Regions from separate parts of the Gudongella oleilytica genome, predicted to be linked through region 2. Evidence: a T-box and tRNA genes for the amino acid it is inferred to sense, from the RefSeq annotation. Region 2 holds a T-box; the other holds one or more tRNA genes.
What was found. The T-box of region 2 lies ahead of ileS (isoleucine--tRNA ligase). A T-box ahead of a tRNA ligase gene usually reads a tRNA of that ligase, here a tRNA-Ile.
Positions count from the first base shown of each region.

Region 1 (7,319 bases), 440 kb from region 2:
GGGACAAGGGTGTTCTGGTAGTTATGAATAATGAAGTGAACGCAGCAAGCCAGGTTACAAAGACAAATACCTTGTCCCTGGATACCTTCAAATCTCCGGAATTTGGGCCTCTTGGTATCGTAGATAATGATGAAGTTATTTATTACAGAAACATGCCCGACAGACAAAGGATACAAACAGATAAGATTGAGAAAAAAGTAGCTCTGATAAAAGCTGTACCGGGACTTGGTTCAGATATCTTCAGTTTTTATATCCAGTCTGGTTATAAGGGTATAGTGATTGAGGGTCTTGGCAGAGGTAATGTACCCCCACAGATGATAAGCGGGATAAAGCAAGCAATAATCGCTTCTATCCCTGTCGTTCTTGTATCGAGATGCAATACCGGGAGGGTCTTGTATACCTATGGGTATGAAGGTGGAGGTAAGCATTTAAGAGATATGGGGGTCATATTTGGAGGGAATCTTCCTGGACAAAAAGCTAGAATCAAACTAATGCTCTTACTTGGAATGACCAATGATATGGATAAAATCAGAGAGCTATTCGAGACTACAATCTGACATTTTTTCTCGAGAATACAACAACGCCTCAGACTAATAAAATAGCTGAGGCGGTAAAATTGTTAGCTATTTTTCGTTGTTCAGGAACGCAGATGCATCCTTTGACACCTGCAATATAATTTCAGTCCACTTGAGTTTATTTGCTTCAGTAAACCTGGTATGAGGTCCAGATATCGAAATGCATGCCAATACTTCACCGTTGGCTCCAAATACGGGAGCTGCCACACATGACACATCATCATCTCTTTCCTCTACGTCAAAACCATAGCCCTTTTCTCTTATCTCCTTCAATTCATTGAAAAGCTGCTTCTTTGTGGTAATAGTATTATCGGTGAATTTAGTCATTACATAGCCCTTGAGGATCTCGTCCCTTTTGATTTCATCCATATAAGCAAGAAATATCTTCCCGGATGCTGTGCAATGTAATGGTGCAGTAGCTCCTGTTTTTGTAAACATTTTTATTAGTTTGTCACTTTCCTCCTGCGCAATGTAAACAATTGATTTCCTATCCAGAACTGTAAGATTGGCCGTCTCTCCTGTTTCTTTCTTAAGCCTCACCAGGAATTGTCTCAGTGCTGTACCAAGATTGTTCTGGCTAAATGCCTTCATACCCAGCTGCCACAATTTCAGGCTAAGCTGATATTTTTTAGTCCTCTCGTTCTGCGTGATAAAGTTTGACTCTTTAAGGGTATTCAGCAAATGATAGGTTGCGCTAACCCCATAGCCTAAACCCTCGCTGATTTCAGTCGCACCCATTTCGTGCTCGCTTTCAGCAATATAATTTATTATCTCTATGGCTTTTATAACTGAACCTATGGTTTTCCTCTGTTTAGTCTCTATTTCCAAATTAGCTTCCTCCCGATTATATGATATAATTATTGTATACTATTTTTCCTATCAGTAAAAGCAATATTTGCATCCCAAAACATAAGGAGCTATGATTTATGAAAATACTTAAGATGCCCATCAGTCCTAATCCAGGAGAATATCCATTTATCGACCTTAAGAAGCTTTTGATCCTGGACATTGAAACCACAGGACTTTCAAGCAAATATAACTGGATATATCTTATAGGTCTTGCCTACTATGACACAGAAAGTAAGGAATGGTTTATAGAGCAGCTATTTGCTGAAAACTCTTCAGAAGAAAAAGATATACTTTTAGCCCTTCTACCTTATGTGAATGCAAGATCCCTTGTCGTCACCTATAACGGGGATGCCTTTGATATTCCTTTTATAAAGGCTAGAATGGATAAGAATCGTATCTCTATGCCTCCTATAGAATCTTTGGATCTCTTTAAGCTGCTTAAGAACAACAGTATCTTTTTCAACCTTCCAAATCTTAAGCTGAGAACAGTTGAAGAGAACTTAGGAATTTTTCGCAAGGATCAGTATACAGGTAAAGAATGTATTGATTTCTACAAAGAATTCACAGAAACCGGCTCTTCTTATTTAAGAGAAATCATATTAAGACATAACCATGATGATCTATGCTCTATGCCTGGTTTGCTAAGTCTGATACGGATCATTCATGATAGTAAAAAAGTAAGTATCTTGGACAATGACCATATAATAGATCTCCATATCGTTGAGCTTGGAATTACTGGAGAGATGTTGACCATAAATGGTAGCTATACCTCTGATTATAATATGCCTATACGCTTTTATGCACAAGGATGGTCAATCGACCTAAGAGATGACAATACTTTTACTATATCCTATGAGCTAATCTATGCAACAAATGAAAATGAGCTTGAGGTTGCTCTGATCGATATAAGCAATCTGGAATTCACTGAAGAATGCTTCTCAAATATGGATATGAGTATACCAAGCGGATATGTGATAGTATCATCTGGGAAAAATCTGAATATCGGCAATATCAAAACACTGATCAGAGAGCATCTATTATCTATATTGGTTTAAAACAGAAAAACTCATCATTCGATGAGTTTTTCTCTTTGGTGGGCCTTCAGGGACTCGAACCCCGGACCTACCGGTTATGAGCCGGGCGCTCTAACCGACTGAGCTAAAGGCCCATTTATCAAATTAATGACAAATGGTGGTGGACCTGGGTGGACTCGAACCACCGACCTCACGCTTATCAGGCGTGCGCTCTAACCGCCTGAGCTACAAGTCCTTGTTAAATAAAATGGCAGGGGCGGAAGGAATCGAACCCTCATCGACGGTTTTGGAGACCGCTGTTATACCGTTTAACTACGCCCCTGTATTAAAATAATTCACAAATCAATCCATCAAACTCATCATAAGATGTTTTGAAAAATTGCAGCTTGTGAATAGATGGGATGGTGCCCAGAGCCGGAATCGAACCAGCGACACGTGGATTTTCAGTCCACTGCTCTACCGACTGAGCTATCTGGGCAGGTAACTACAAATTTGTAGTTGGTGGGCCTTCAGGGACTCGAACCCCGGACCTACCGGTTATGAGCCGGGCGCTCTAACCGACTGAGCTAAAGGCCCCCATCTTATGGCGGAGAAGGAGGGATTTGAACCCTCGCGCCCCTTATCAGGACCTACTCCCTTAGCAGGGGAGCCTCTTCAGCCACTTGAGTACTTCTCCTTTTGGCGGAGAGGGTGGGATTCGAACCCACGTGGGCCGCAAAGCCCTAACGGTTTTCAAGACCGCCCCGTTATGACCGCTTCGGTACCTCTCCAAATGGTGATCCATCCGCGACTCGAACGCGGGACACCCTGATTAAAAGTCAGGTGCTCTACCGACTGAGCTAATGGATCATATTATATTATTGGTAAAAAAATATACTGCATGCAGTATAGGTTAACTAGTTAAAAATGGCTGGGGTGACAGGACTCGAACCTGTGGAATGCTAGAGTCAAAGTCTAGTGCCTTACCGACTTGGCTACACCCCAACACTATGGTGCACCTAGGAGGATTCGAACCCCCGGCACACGGATTAGAAGTCCGTTGCTCTATCCTACTGAGCTATAGGTGCATGTTTATAAACTTTTAGATTTTGGTGGAGCGGGTGAAGGGAATCGAACCCTCGCAACCAGCTTGGAAGGCTGGGGCTCTACCACTGAGCTACACCCGCATATTTATTAAGTTTATTTGGTGGAGGAGAGTGGATTTGAACCACTGAAAGCTTAGCTAACGGATTTACAGTCCGTCCCCTTTGGCCACTCGGGAACTCCTCCATATCTATTCCCTTGCTATGCATCAATCCTAAAGGACACCTAACGATTTCCTATGGAGTACTTCAATGGAGCTGGCGAGAGGAATTGAACCCCCAACCTACTGATTACAAGTCAGTTGCTCTGCCGATTGAGCTACGCCAGCTTAAGCAATTGACAATTACATAATTGACAGTTGACAATTAAATAATTATCCTTAAAATATTTGTTATGTTTCAATTGTCAATTGTCAATTGTACACTGTCAATTGAAAATTGGCGACCTGGAAGGGACTCGAACCCTCGACCTCCAGCGTGACAGGCTGGCATTCTAACCAACTGAACTACCAGGCCAATGATAGTTATAATTCACAATTCTAAATTCACAGTTCACAATTATTTCAGAATACCCTGTGATTTTGTGACAGAAGGTGATTTTTTAATTGTGCATTGTGCATTATAAATTGTTCATTGATGTAAGTGGTGGGCACAACAGGGCTCGAACCTGTGACCCCCTGCTTGTAAGGCAGGTGCTCTCCCAACTGAGCTATGCGCCCACTAATGGTGACCCTACCGGGACTCGAACCCGGGTTACCGCCGTGAAAGGGCGGTGTCTTAACCGCTTGACCATAGGGCCTATATTTTTAGTTAAAATGTGGTAGCGGCGAACGGATTTGAACCGCTGACACTGCGGGTATGAACCGCATGCTCTAGCCAACTGAGCTACGCCGCCAAGTTAAATATAATGGTTGCACCAACCTGGCACTCCGCAATTGATTTCCTACGGAGTAAATTATGGTTGCGGGAGCAGGATTTGAACCTACGACCTCCGGGTTATGAGCCCGACGAGCTACCAGACTGCTCCATCCCGCGTCAATTTTTTAACCCTTTTATGCCATAGAGTTATGGTGCCGAGGACCGGAATCGAACCGGTACGACTTTAAGGGTCGCAGGATTTTAAGTCCTGTGCGTCTGCCAGTTCCGCCACCCCGGCATACTCTGGCTCTCAGGGTGGGACTCGAACCCACAACCTACCGGTTAACAGCCGGTTGCTCCGCCATTGAGCTACCTAAGAATAGAGTCGGCTGCGTTTGCCAAATCATAGATTTGGACTGCGCGACATCTGACCTGCTAAAGCTTACTTCCGTTCGCTATGTTAGGTCATTAGTCTGGCAACTTCCTACTCTCCCAGGTCGTTTCCAACCAAGTACCATCGGCGTTAAGAGGCTTAACTTCTGTGTTCGGTATGGGTACAGGTGTCTCCCTCTTGCTATCGTCACCAGACGAAAACTAAATCTTTCTAAGAACAAACATTACTTCTTTCAATTCACAATTCTCAGTTCACAGTTCACAATTACTTGGGTCATTCTCTTGGGTCTTAGACCCTAAATCCTTACTTCCACAATTGTGCATTGTGCATTGGTTTAGGTCAAGTCCTCGACATATTAGTATCTCTTAGCTTCAAGCATTGCTGCTCTTTCACCTGAGACCTATCTACCAGGTCGTCTTCCTGGTGTCTTACTCACTTCCGTGATGGGAAATCTCATCTTGAGGGGGGCTTCGTGCTTAGATGCCTTCAGCACTTATCCCGTCCAAACTTAGCTACTCAGCCATGCCTTTGGCAAGACAACTGATTCACCATAGGTTTGTCCATCCCGGTCCTCTCGTACTAAGGACAGCTCCTCTCAAATTTCCTGCGCCCACGACGGATAGGGACCGAACTGTCTCACGACGTTCTGAACCCAGCTCGCGTGCCTCTTTAATGGGCGAACAGCCCAACCCTTGGGACCTACTTCAGCCCCAGGATGAGACGAGCCGACATCGAGGTGCCAAACACCCCCGTCGATGTGGACTCTTGGGGGGTATAAGCCTGTTATCCCCGGGGTAGCTTTTATCCGTTGAGCGATGGCCCTTCCACGCGGTACCACCGGATCACTAAGTCCAACTTTCGTTCCTGCTCCACTTGTTGGTGTCGCAGTCAAGCTTCCTTCTGCCTTTACACTCTTCGCACGATTTCCGACCGTGCTGAGGAAACCTTTGAGCGCCTCCGTTACTTTTTAGGAGGCGACCGCCCCAGTCAAACTGCCCAACTGACAGTGTCCCCACACCGGTTTCACGGTGCCAGGTTAGAATTTCAGCATCACAAGAGTGGTATCCCAAGGACGGCTCCACAAATACTGGCGCACTTGCTTCTATGCCTCCCACCTATCCTGTACATGCAATGCCAAAATCCAATGTCAGCCTGCAGTAAAGCTCCACGGGGTCTTTCCGTCCTGTCGCGGGTAACTCGCATCTTCACGAGTACTACAATTTCACCGGATCCTTTGTTGAGACAGTGCCCAAATCGTTACACCTTTCGTGCGGGTCGGAACTTACCCGACAAGGAATTTCGCTACCTTAGGACCGTTATAGTTACGGCCGCCGTTTACTGGGGCTTAAGTTCACACCTTCGAGTTTCCTCTAAGCATTCCCCTTAACCTTCCAGCACCGGGCAGGTGTCACCCCCTATACTTCGTCTTTCGACTTAGCAGAGAGTTGTGTTTTTGGTAAACAGTCGCTTGGGCCTTTTCACTGCGGCCATCCAAAGCTTATATATCGTATGATATCCACTCCAAATGGCACCCCTTCTCCCGAAGTTACGGGGCTATTTTGCCGAGTTCCTTAACAAAGGTTCTTCCGCTCGTCTTAGGATTCTCTCCTCACCTACCTGTGTCGGTTTGCGGTACGGGTGAAAATATTCTCGATAGTGGCTTTTCTTGGCAGTGTGGAGTCTGCAGCTTCTCTACTTGTTTTTCGATCCCCATCACACCTCAGGATCATTAAGAAAACGGATTTGCCTGTCTTCTCTCCCTACGTGCTTAGACGTGCTCTTCCAACCGCACGCTCTGCATATCCTCCTGCGTCCCCACTTCTCTGTTAACGAATACCTCCAGTACAGGAATCATAACCTGTTGTCCATCACCTACGCTTTTCAGCCTTGGCTTAGGTCCCGACTTACCCTGAGTGGACGAGCCTTCCTCAGGAAACCTTAGGTTTTCGACGGGTGAGATTCTCACTCACCTTTCGCTACTTATGCCAGCATTCTCTCTTGTGTAATGTCCAGCGCTCCTTTCGGTACACCTTCGTCCCTTACACAATGCTCCTCTACCGATGTATTTATACATCCCACAGCTTCGGTATCTGATTTTAGCCCCGGAAATCTTCGGCGCAAGGTCTCTCGACCAGTGAGCTATTACGCACTCTTTAAATGTATGGCTGCTTCTAAGCCAACATCCTGGTTGTCTGTGAAACCTCACATCCTTTACCACTTAATCAGTATTTTGGGACCTTAGCTGGTGATCTGGGCTCTTTCCCTTTTGACTATGAAGCTTATCCCCCACAGTCTGACTCCCAAGCTTATGAGTATGGCATTCGGAGTTTGATAGGTTTTGGTAACACTATGTGCCCCTAGACCATTCAGTGCTCTACCTCCATCTCATCCATTCTTGAGGCTAGCCCTAAAGCTATTTCGAGGAGAACCAGCTATCTCCGAGTTCGATTGGCTTTTCACCCCTATCCACAGGTCATCCCATAGCTTTTAAACGCTACCGGGTTCGAGCCTCCATTTTATTTTACTA
Region 1 covers NZ_CP035130.1:1,443,472-1,450,790, forward strand. The annotation lists gene EC328_RS06840 (asparaginase) at 1-557, shown strand, start outside; gene EC328_RS06845 (IclR family transcriptional regulator) at 624-1,403, opposite strand; gene EC328_RS06850 (ribonuclease H-like domain-containing protein) at 1,502-2,479, shown strand; tRNA gene EC328_RS06855 (tRNA-Ile) at 2,516-2,592, opposite strand; tRNA gene EC328_RS06860 (tRNA-Ile) at 2,617-2,693, opposite strand; tRNA gene EC328_RS06865 (tRNA-Trp) at 2,707-2,780, opposite strand; tRNA gene EC328_RS06870 (tRNA-Phe) at 2,861-2,936, opposite strand; tRNA gene EC328_RS06875 (tRNA-Ile) at 2,958-3,034, opposite strand; tRNA gene EC328_RS06880 (tRNA-Ser) at 3,043-3,134, opposite strand; tRNA gene EC328_RS06885 (tRNA-Ser) at 3,138-3,228, opposite strand; tRNA gene EC328_RS06890 (tRNA-Lys) at 3,232-3,307, opposite strand; tRNA gene EC328_RS06895 (tRNA-Gln) at 3,366-3,442, opposite strand; tRNA gene EC328_RS06900 (tRNA-Arg) at 3,449-3,525, opposite strand; tRNA gene EC328_RS06905 (tRNA-Gly) at 3,551-3,624, opposite strand; tRNA gene EC328_RS06910 (tRNA-Tyr) at 3,643-3,727, opposite strand; tRNA gene EC328_RS06915 (tRNA-Thr) at 3,794-3,869, opposite strand; tRNA gene EC328_RS06920 (tRNA-Asp) at 3,980-4,056, opposite strand; tRNA gene EC328_RS06925 (tRNA-Val) at 4,184-4,259, opposite strand; tRNA gene EC328_RS06930 (tRNA-Glu) at 4,265-4,339, opposite strand; tRNA gene EC328_RS06935 (tRNA-Met) at 4,359-4,435, opposite strand; tRNA gene EC328_RS06940 (tRNA-Met) at 4,499-4,575, opposite strand; tRNA gene EC328_RS06945 (tRNA-Leu) at 4,609-4,696, opposite strand; tRNA gene EC328_RS06950 (tRNA-Asn) at 4,703-4,777, opposite strand; rRNA gene rrf (5S ribosomal RNA) at 4,870-4,986, opposite strand; rRNA gene EC328_RS06960 (23S ribosomal RNA) at 5,128-7,319, opposite strand, start outside.
Region 1: it has a tRNA-Ile gene. The T-box ahead of ileS (isoleucine--tRNA ligase) is inferred to sense a tRNA for this amino acid. The anticodon was not compared.

Region 2 (7,319 bases):
ATCAGGTCGAGGAAAAAGCCAAGGCCTCAGGTCTTAAGCCGCTTAGGCTTGCTTCATTTATAGACGCTACAAATACCATGGTTGAAATGGCTGCTATGGCCAATGCATCGGGCTTCATCCCGGATGTAAGGGGAGGCCACGGGCCAACAGGGACTGTGGAAGAGCTACCAAGGATCTATTCCCTTAAGGAGGAAGGCGGGATCCTTAACGGCTATGGAATCGTAGATTTTACCTTTGGCGTGGCACCTGGCGTGTATGCCGTAATCACTACAGATCAGCCGCAGGTACACAGCGAGATGAGGTTCCTTAAAATGGGGGATGGTCCCAACTACGTGCTCTTCAGGCCATACCACCTGACAAGCCTCGAGACCCCAATTTCAATAGCAAAGGCAGCAATTTACGGGGAAGGCTCAATAGTTCCCAAGGGAGACCTGCCGGTAGCTGAGGTGATAACAAGAGCCAAGAAGGACCTTAAGGCAGGGGAGCATCTGGATGGTATAGGTGAATATACCGTATTTGGAAGCATTGAGGAGTACGGAAGGGCCAGGGAAGAGAAGCTTGTTCCAATAGGTCTTATTAACGATAACGCAAGGATTAAGGTAGATGTAAAGAAGGGTGACTTCCTGACCTACGACATGGTCGAGCTTGATCAGACCACCGAGATATTCAGGCTGAGGCAGCTTCAGGAAGAAATGGCTGAGGACTTGACAAAATAGAGTCCTTCGGGTATATTATTACACAAGCGTACAATCGAATATAGGGCTGTGAAGGGGACAGTAGTTGAGACGAGACATTATAGAGAGGCGTTCAGGAATGGTGAAAGAGCGTCATGTCGAACTCGGTGAAGATCACCCCGGAGCTTGGCACCTGAAAAAAGTAAGGTGCTGCGTGTAGACGTTAGACAATAATGAGTGACAGGATGTTCCTGTAATTTGGGTGGTACCGCGATATTTCGTCCCTAAGTCTTTGACTTAGGGATTTTAATTTTAGTGAAGGAGTGGTGAGTGTGAAAAGGTTTAATGAGTTGTCAAACGAACCTGTAAAGTCAAGAGAAGACAGCATATCCAAGTATTGGAAAGAAATCGACCTTCTGCACAGATCAGTTGAATCAAGAGACCCTGAGAAGACCTACATTTTCTATGAGGGACCTCCGACAGCCAACGGCAAGCCGGGGATCCATCACGTTATGGCCAGGACTCTTAAGGATTTGACGTGCAGATACAAAACTATGCAGGGCTATCAGGTAAAGAGAAAGGCGGGCTGGGATACCCACGGACTGCCGGTAGAGATCGAGGTTGAGAAGCAGCTTAGCCTTGAGAGCAAGCAGGACATTGAAAACTTCGGACTTGAAGAATTCAATGCAAAATGCAGGGAGTCGGTATGGAAGTATGAGAAGCTCTGGAGAGAGATGACAGAGAGAATGGCATACCTTATCGACATGGATAATCCCTATGTAACCCTTGATAATGACTATATCGAATCTGTCTGGTGGATACTGGACAAGTTCTACAAGGAAGGCTATATATATGAGGGACACAAGATCCTTCCATATTGCTCAAGATGCGGTACAGGACTTGCATCACACGAGGTAGCCCTTGGATACGAGGAGATAAAGACTGAGACTGTAACTGTAAAGTTCAAGGTCAAGGACAGGGATGAATACCTGTTGGCATGGACAACTACACCATGGACTCTTCCTTCAAACGTATGCGTAACTGTATCACCTGAGGAAACCTATGTAAGAGCTAAGAAGGATGATGTGGTATACATCCTGGCAAAGGTTCTTGCTGACAAGAATCTCGGTGAGGACTATGAGATACTTGAGGAAATGAAGGGAAGCACCCTTGAGCACCTTGAGTATGAGCAGCTGATACCATTTGTGAAGGTTCCAGGCAAGGCATTCTACGTTACTGTTGCAGATTATGTTACAACTGAGGATGGAACAGGCATAGTTCATACGGCACCGGCCTTTGGCGAGGACGACTACAATACAGGAATGAGATATGGACTTCCTGTCGTAAATCCGGTATCGGAGGAAGGAAAATTCACCGAGACCCCATGGGCAGATATGTTCGTTATGGATGCCGACAAGCACATAATCGCATGGCTCAAGGAGAACGGCAAGCTGTTCAAGAAGGAAAAGATTGACCACAACTATCCACACTGCTGGAGATGCAGGACTCCGCTTTTGTATTACGCAAAGCCGTCCTGGTATATAGAGATGACCAAGCTGAAGGATCAGCTTGTGGCAAACAACAACAGCGTAAACTGGTTCCCGGATTTCGTCGGTGAGAAGAGGTTCGGAAACTGGCTTGAGAATGTAAACGACTGGGCAATATCAAGAAGCAGATACTGGGGTACACCATTCCCCATATGGAGATGTGACAAATGCGGACACACAGACAGCGTAGGGTCAAGGCAGGAGCTTATAGACAGGGCAATAGTGGAAGTAAGCCCTGATATAGATCTTCACAGGCCATATGTCGACGATATCCACTTCAACTGTCCTCATTGCGATGGAGTGATGACCAGGGAGAAGGATGTAATAGACTGCTGGTTCGACAGCGGTGCCATGCCGTTTGCTCAGCATCATTATCCATTTGAGCACAAGGACGACTTTGACACGCTTTTCCCCGCTGACTTTATATGCGAGGGAATCGACCAGACAAGAGGCTGGTTCTATTCACTTATAGCGATATCCACCTTTGTAATGGGGCAGTCGCCATATAAGAATGTACTGGTAAACGACCTCGTTCTGGACAAGGACGGAAAGAAAATGTCCAAGTCAAGAGGCAATACGGTAGATCCTTTCGATCTGTTCGACAGATACGGAGCTGACGTATTGAGATGGTACCTGATATATGTATCACCGCCATGGACACCGACCAAGTTCGACGAGGACGGCTTGAAGGAGGTTGAATCCAAATTCTTCAGAAGCATCAGAAACGTGTACAACTTCTTCTCGATGTATGCAAACACTGACGACATAGACCCAAGGGAGTTCTTCGTGCCATATGAGGAAAGACCTGAGATAGACAGATGGATACTTTCGAAGTTCAATACGCTTTTGAGTGAGTCCAAGGAGAATATGGACATATTCGAGCTTACAAGGACTGTAAGGGCTATCCAGGAGTTTGTCATAGAGGACCTTTCAAACTGGTATATAAGAAGAAACAGGAGAAGGTTCTGGTCAACTCAGCTTGACGACGACAAGAAGTCGGTATACAATACAACTTATGAGATAATGGTAGACCTATGCAAGATCATTGCGCCGTTCGTTCCATTTATATCAGAGGAGCTTTACAGAAACCTTACCGGCGGCGAGTCGGTCCACATAGACTTCTATCCCCAGGCAAGAGCTGAGCTTATAGATAAGAACCTTGAGGATAAAATGGATCTTGTAAGGAACCTTGTGGCTCTTGGAAGAGCATCCAGGGAGAACGTAAGGATCAAGGTAAGACAACCTCTTAACGAGGTGGTTATAGACGGGAAATATGAGGAGCTTATCGGTGACCTTGTACCGCTTATGATGGAGGAGCTTAACGTGAAGAAGGTCGTATTTGAGAAGGACCTTTCACAGTTTATGAACTACTCCCTTAAGCCGAACTTCAAGGAAGCGGGTCCTACACTGGGATCTAAGATAAAGTCCTTTGGAAAGGCATTGGCTGAGGCTGACGCCAAGGAACTTGCCGGATTTCTGGAAAGGGAAGGCAAGGTAACGATGAATCTTGACGGAGCAGACACCGAGATAGTGAAGGATTTCGTACAGGTAACAATTTCCTCCAAGGAAGGCTTCAACGTGGTAATGGAAAACAACCTTTTCGTGATCCTGGACACTACTCTTACCAAGGAGCTTTTGGATGAGGGCTATGCAAGGGAGTTTATATCCAAGGTCCAGCAGATGAGAAAGGCTAACGGCTACGAGATACTCGATACCATCAGGATATTCTATAACGGAGAAGAGCCGATCAGAGAAGCTGTTAAGGAATACGAGGAGTTTATAAAAACTGAGACTCTGGCAACAGAAATCATTGCATCAGATAAGACCGATATGGAGAAGCAGGATCTTAACGGATTAGAAACCGGTATGCTTCTTGAGAAAAACTAAAGGATACAGCCCGCATTTTTGCGGGCTGTTATTTTTTAAGACTTTTTCCAATGTATATTGTATTCGGGGTAACTATAGAGTCGTAGGCAAGTACCCTGACGCCTCTACTCTTTGCAAGCTTGACCGCATCTGCAAAGCCGGGGTCCATGCTTTTGTTTGGCTCAAAGTATTTGGGACCCTCCATCTGGACGAGGAACAGGATCGAGGCTTCATAGCCCTCCTCCTTTGCTTTAATAAGCTCCATTATGTGTTTTGTCCCTCTTACGGTGGGGGCATCCGGAAACCTTGCAACTCCATCCTCCTCAAGAGTAACTCCCTTTACCTCAAGAAATCCCCTTCGCTGTCCGCTTTCATAATAAATATCAAATCTGGAATCGCCGAAGGTTTTCTCTCTTTTTATCAGGTCTGTCTCAGGAAGCTCAGTGATCAACCCTCTTTTAAGAGCATCTGCAGCAACGGCATTTGGCACTTGCGAATCCATATTTATCAGCATGTCTTTCTTCCATACTGAAATTAAGGAATACCTTGTCTTCCGCAGGGTATTTTCCCCATGATCCTCAAGATATACCCTAACACCGGGAATCAGAAGTTCCCTGCACCTTCCGGTGTTTTTGACATGAGCGATAACTTCTCCCTCAGGCAGCAAGACCCTTGCAATAAATCTATTTGGCCTTTCTATAAATATTCCTTCCACTACCTTTTGATAATACATAACGGCCCTCCATATGCTACAATATCCTTAAGCTTATCACGATAAATGCTTTCGGACAACCGATAGGGTCAATTGGTGAGCAAAAACTGAGAATGAGGTACTGTATGAAAATAAGGAAGCTTTCATTTATTATAGTAATCGGCCTGGCTGCAGTCATTGCCTTTATTGGCTTTAACAGAAGCGGTCCTGAGGCTGTCATAGAGTCAGGAAGTGACATCAGGATTTTTATAGCAACTGATCTCCACTACTTCGACAAGAGCCTTACAGACTTTAGTGAAGGCTTCGATGCTTTTGCGGTTACAAGGGATGGGAAGCAGCTGCTTTACTCAGAGGAGATAATGGATTCCTTTTATGAGGATATCAAGGAGCAAAAACCGGACATACTTATCGTAAGCGGAGACCTTACCTACAATGGCGAGGCTGTGAATCACAGGGAGCTATCGGATAGGTTCCTCCGGATCGAAAAACTGGGCACAAGGGTTTATGTGATCCCCGGCAACCACGACGTATTAAGCATCTGGGCAAACGGATACAGGGAGGGCGCTCCATATTCGGCTGAGAATATAACCCATGAGGATTTCAGGGAGATATACGGAAGCTTCGGATACGATGAGGGAATATCCTTCGATGAAAAGACATTGAGCTACCTGGCTGCGCCTTCGGAGGATCTGTGGCTCCTGATGCTTGACTCAAACAAGTACTTCGGGGATTTCAGCATGCCGACAGGAGATGGATATATAACTGAGGAAACTGCAAAGTGGATCAGGGAGTGTGCTGAGATGGCAGAGGCTAAGGGCGCAAAGCTGATCTCAGTTATGCACCATCCGTTGATGAGACACAGCACCCGGGATGTAACCGGGACGTACCTGAGCAACACCACGGATGTAGTGGAGCTTTTCAGGGAGCTTGGAATAGAGCTGAACCTCAGCGGGCATATCCATATCCAGGATATAAAGAGGGACGATCCCGAGGATCCTAAGGTATATGACATAGTCAACAGCGCTCTTATAGTCTACCCACATCAGTACGGGGTCCTTCAGTACAGCGCTGATGGAGGATTTGAATACAGCAAGCAGAGAGTGGATGTTGAAACATGGGCAAAAGAGCAAAAAAAGGAGGATCCTAACCTGCTTGGCTTTAACAGCTACGCAGAGGAAACCTTTGGCAGGAGACCATATAACATCGCCAGGGAAGAGCTTGAGCTCCTTGGAATATATACTGAGTTTGAGATAGAGGAAATGGCATTGATGGTAAGGGACCTTAATCTGAGACAGTTTGAGGGAACAGTATACCCCATAAAAAAGGACCTTCTTGAAGCCCCGATATATAAGCTGTTCATAAAGACCAAATCAGAATACCTTTACGACTTCGTCTACAGCATAGTCCACAGCGTAGATATGGATTCAACAAAGCTCAAGCTGGGGACAGAGTAATGAAGCTGGTTTTTATTTCAGTCTCATTAGGGTAAGAAGTAAGGAGACTATTATCAGGAGGAATACAGATGATGCATAAATATAGAGGCAAGCTTTCACTATTATTGATCATACTAATAATGCTTGCAGCATTCACCGGGTGCAGTACGGCTGTAGAGGAACCGGAAACGATAGAAGTGGAGCTGCCGCAGCTTGAGGAATCTGAACAGTCTGAGGAGCCTTCGGAGTCACCTGAGGAGACTTCAAAGCCTGACGAGAACGGCTATTATACCTCGGCTGAGGATGTGGCACTTTACCTTCACACCTATGGCAGGCTTCCCGACAACTACATTACCAAGTCCGAGGCTTCAAAGCTTGGATGGGATCCTCAAAAGGGGAATCTATGGGATGTTACGGATAAAATGAGCATAGGCGGGGACAGATTCAGCAACAGGGAAAAGCTGCTTCCTGAGGAGGACGGCAGGATCTACTTTGAGTGCGACATAAACTACGAGGGAGGCTACAGAGGCAGCGAAAGGCTTGTGTACTCCAATGATGGACTTATTTTTTACACTGAGGATCACTATGAATCCTTTGAGCAACTTTATTGAGGAGGCGGGGTATGAGGACAATTTTGCTGGATTTCAAAAAATTTCACCATAAAGAGACGTTCCACCCTTATATGAAGAAGAAGGTTCAGCTTCCCGAATACCACGGAAACAACCTCGATGCAATGTGGGATGCAATGAGCTATCTTAAGGAAGACTTAAGGCTTTGCATATACAATTGGGAGGACCATGACGAAGCCGATACTGAAACCTACAGCAAGGCTGTAATCGCTGCACTCAGAGAGCTTTCAGAGCACAACAGCCATATAAGGCTTGAGTTTATAACTATAAGAAGATACTCTTAAAGGAATGGTTAAATGAAGTTAGTCTATATATCACTTGGCTTTTTATCTATTTCAATAGGGGCAGTAGGTGCCTTTATACCTGTGCTTCCAACAACTCCGCTGCTTCTTCTGGGGTCATTTTTCCTTGCGAAGGGCTCAGACAGGTTCAGCACGTGGTTCAGATCAACAAAGCTA
Region 2 covers NZ_CP035130.1:1,882,710-1,890,028, reverse strand. The annotation lists gene EC328_RS09165 (NAD(P)H-dependent oxidoreductase) at 1-716, shown strand, start outside; T-box leader at 756-963, shown strand; gene ileS (isoleucine--tRNA ligase) at 1,007-4,108, shown strand; gene sfsA (DNA/RNA nuclease SfsA) at 4,137-4,820, opposite strand; gene EC328_RS09150 (metallophosphoesterase) at 4,925-6,253, shown strand; gene EC328_RS09145 (ribonuclease domain-containing protein) at 6,322-6,843, shown strand; gene EC328_RS09140 (barstar family protein) at 6,855-7,145, shown strand; gene EC328_RS09135 (YbaN family protein) at 7,158-7,319, shown strand, end outside.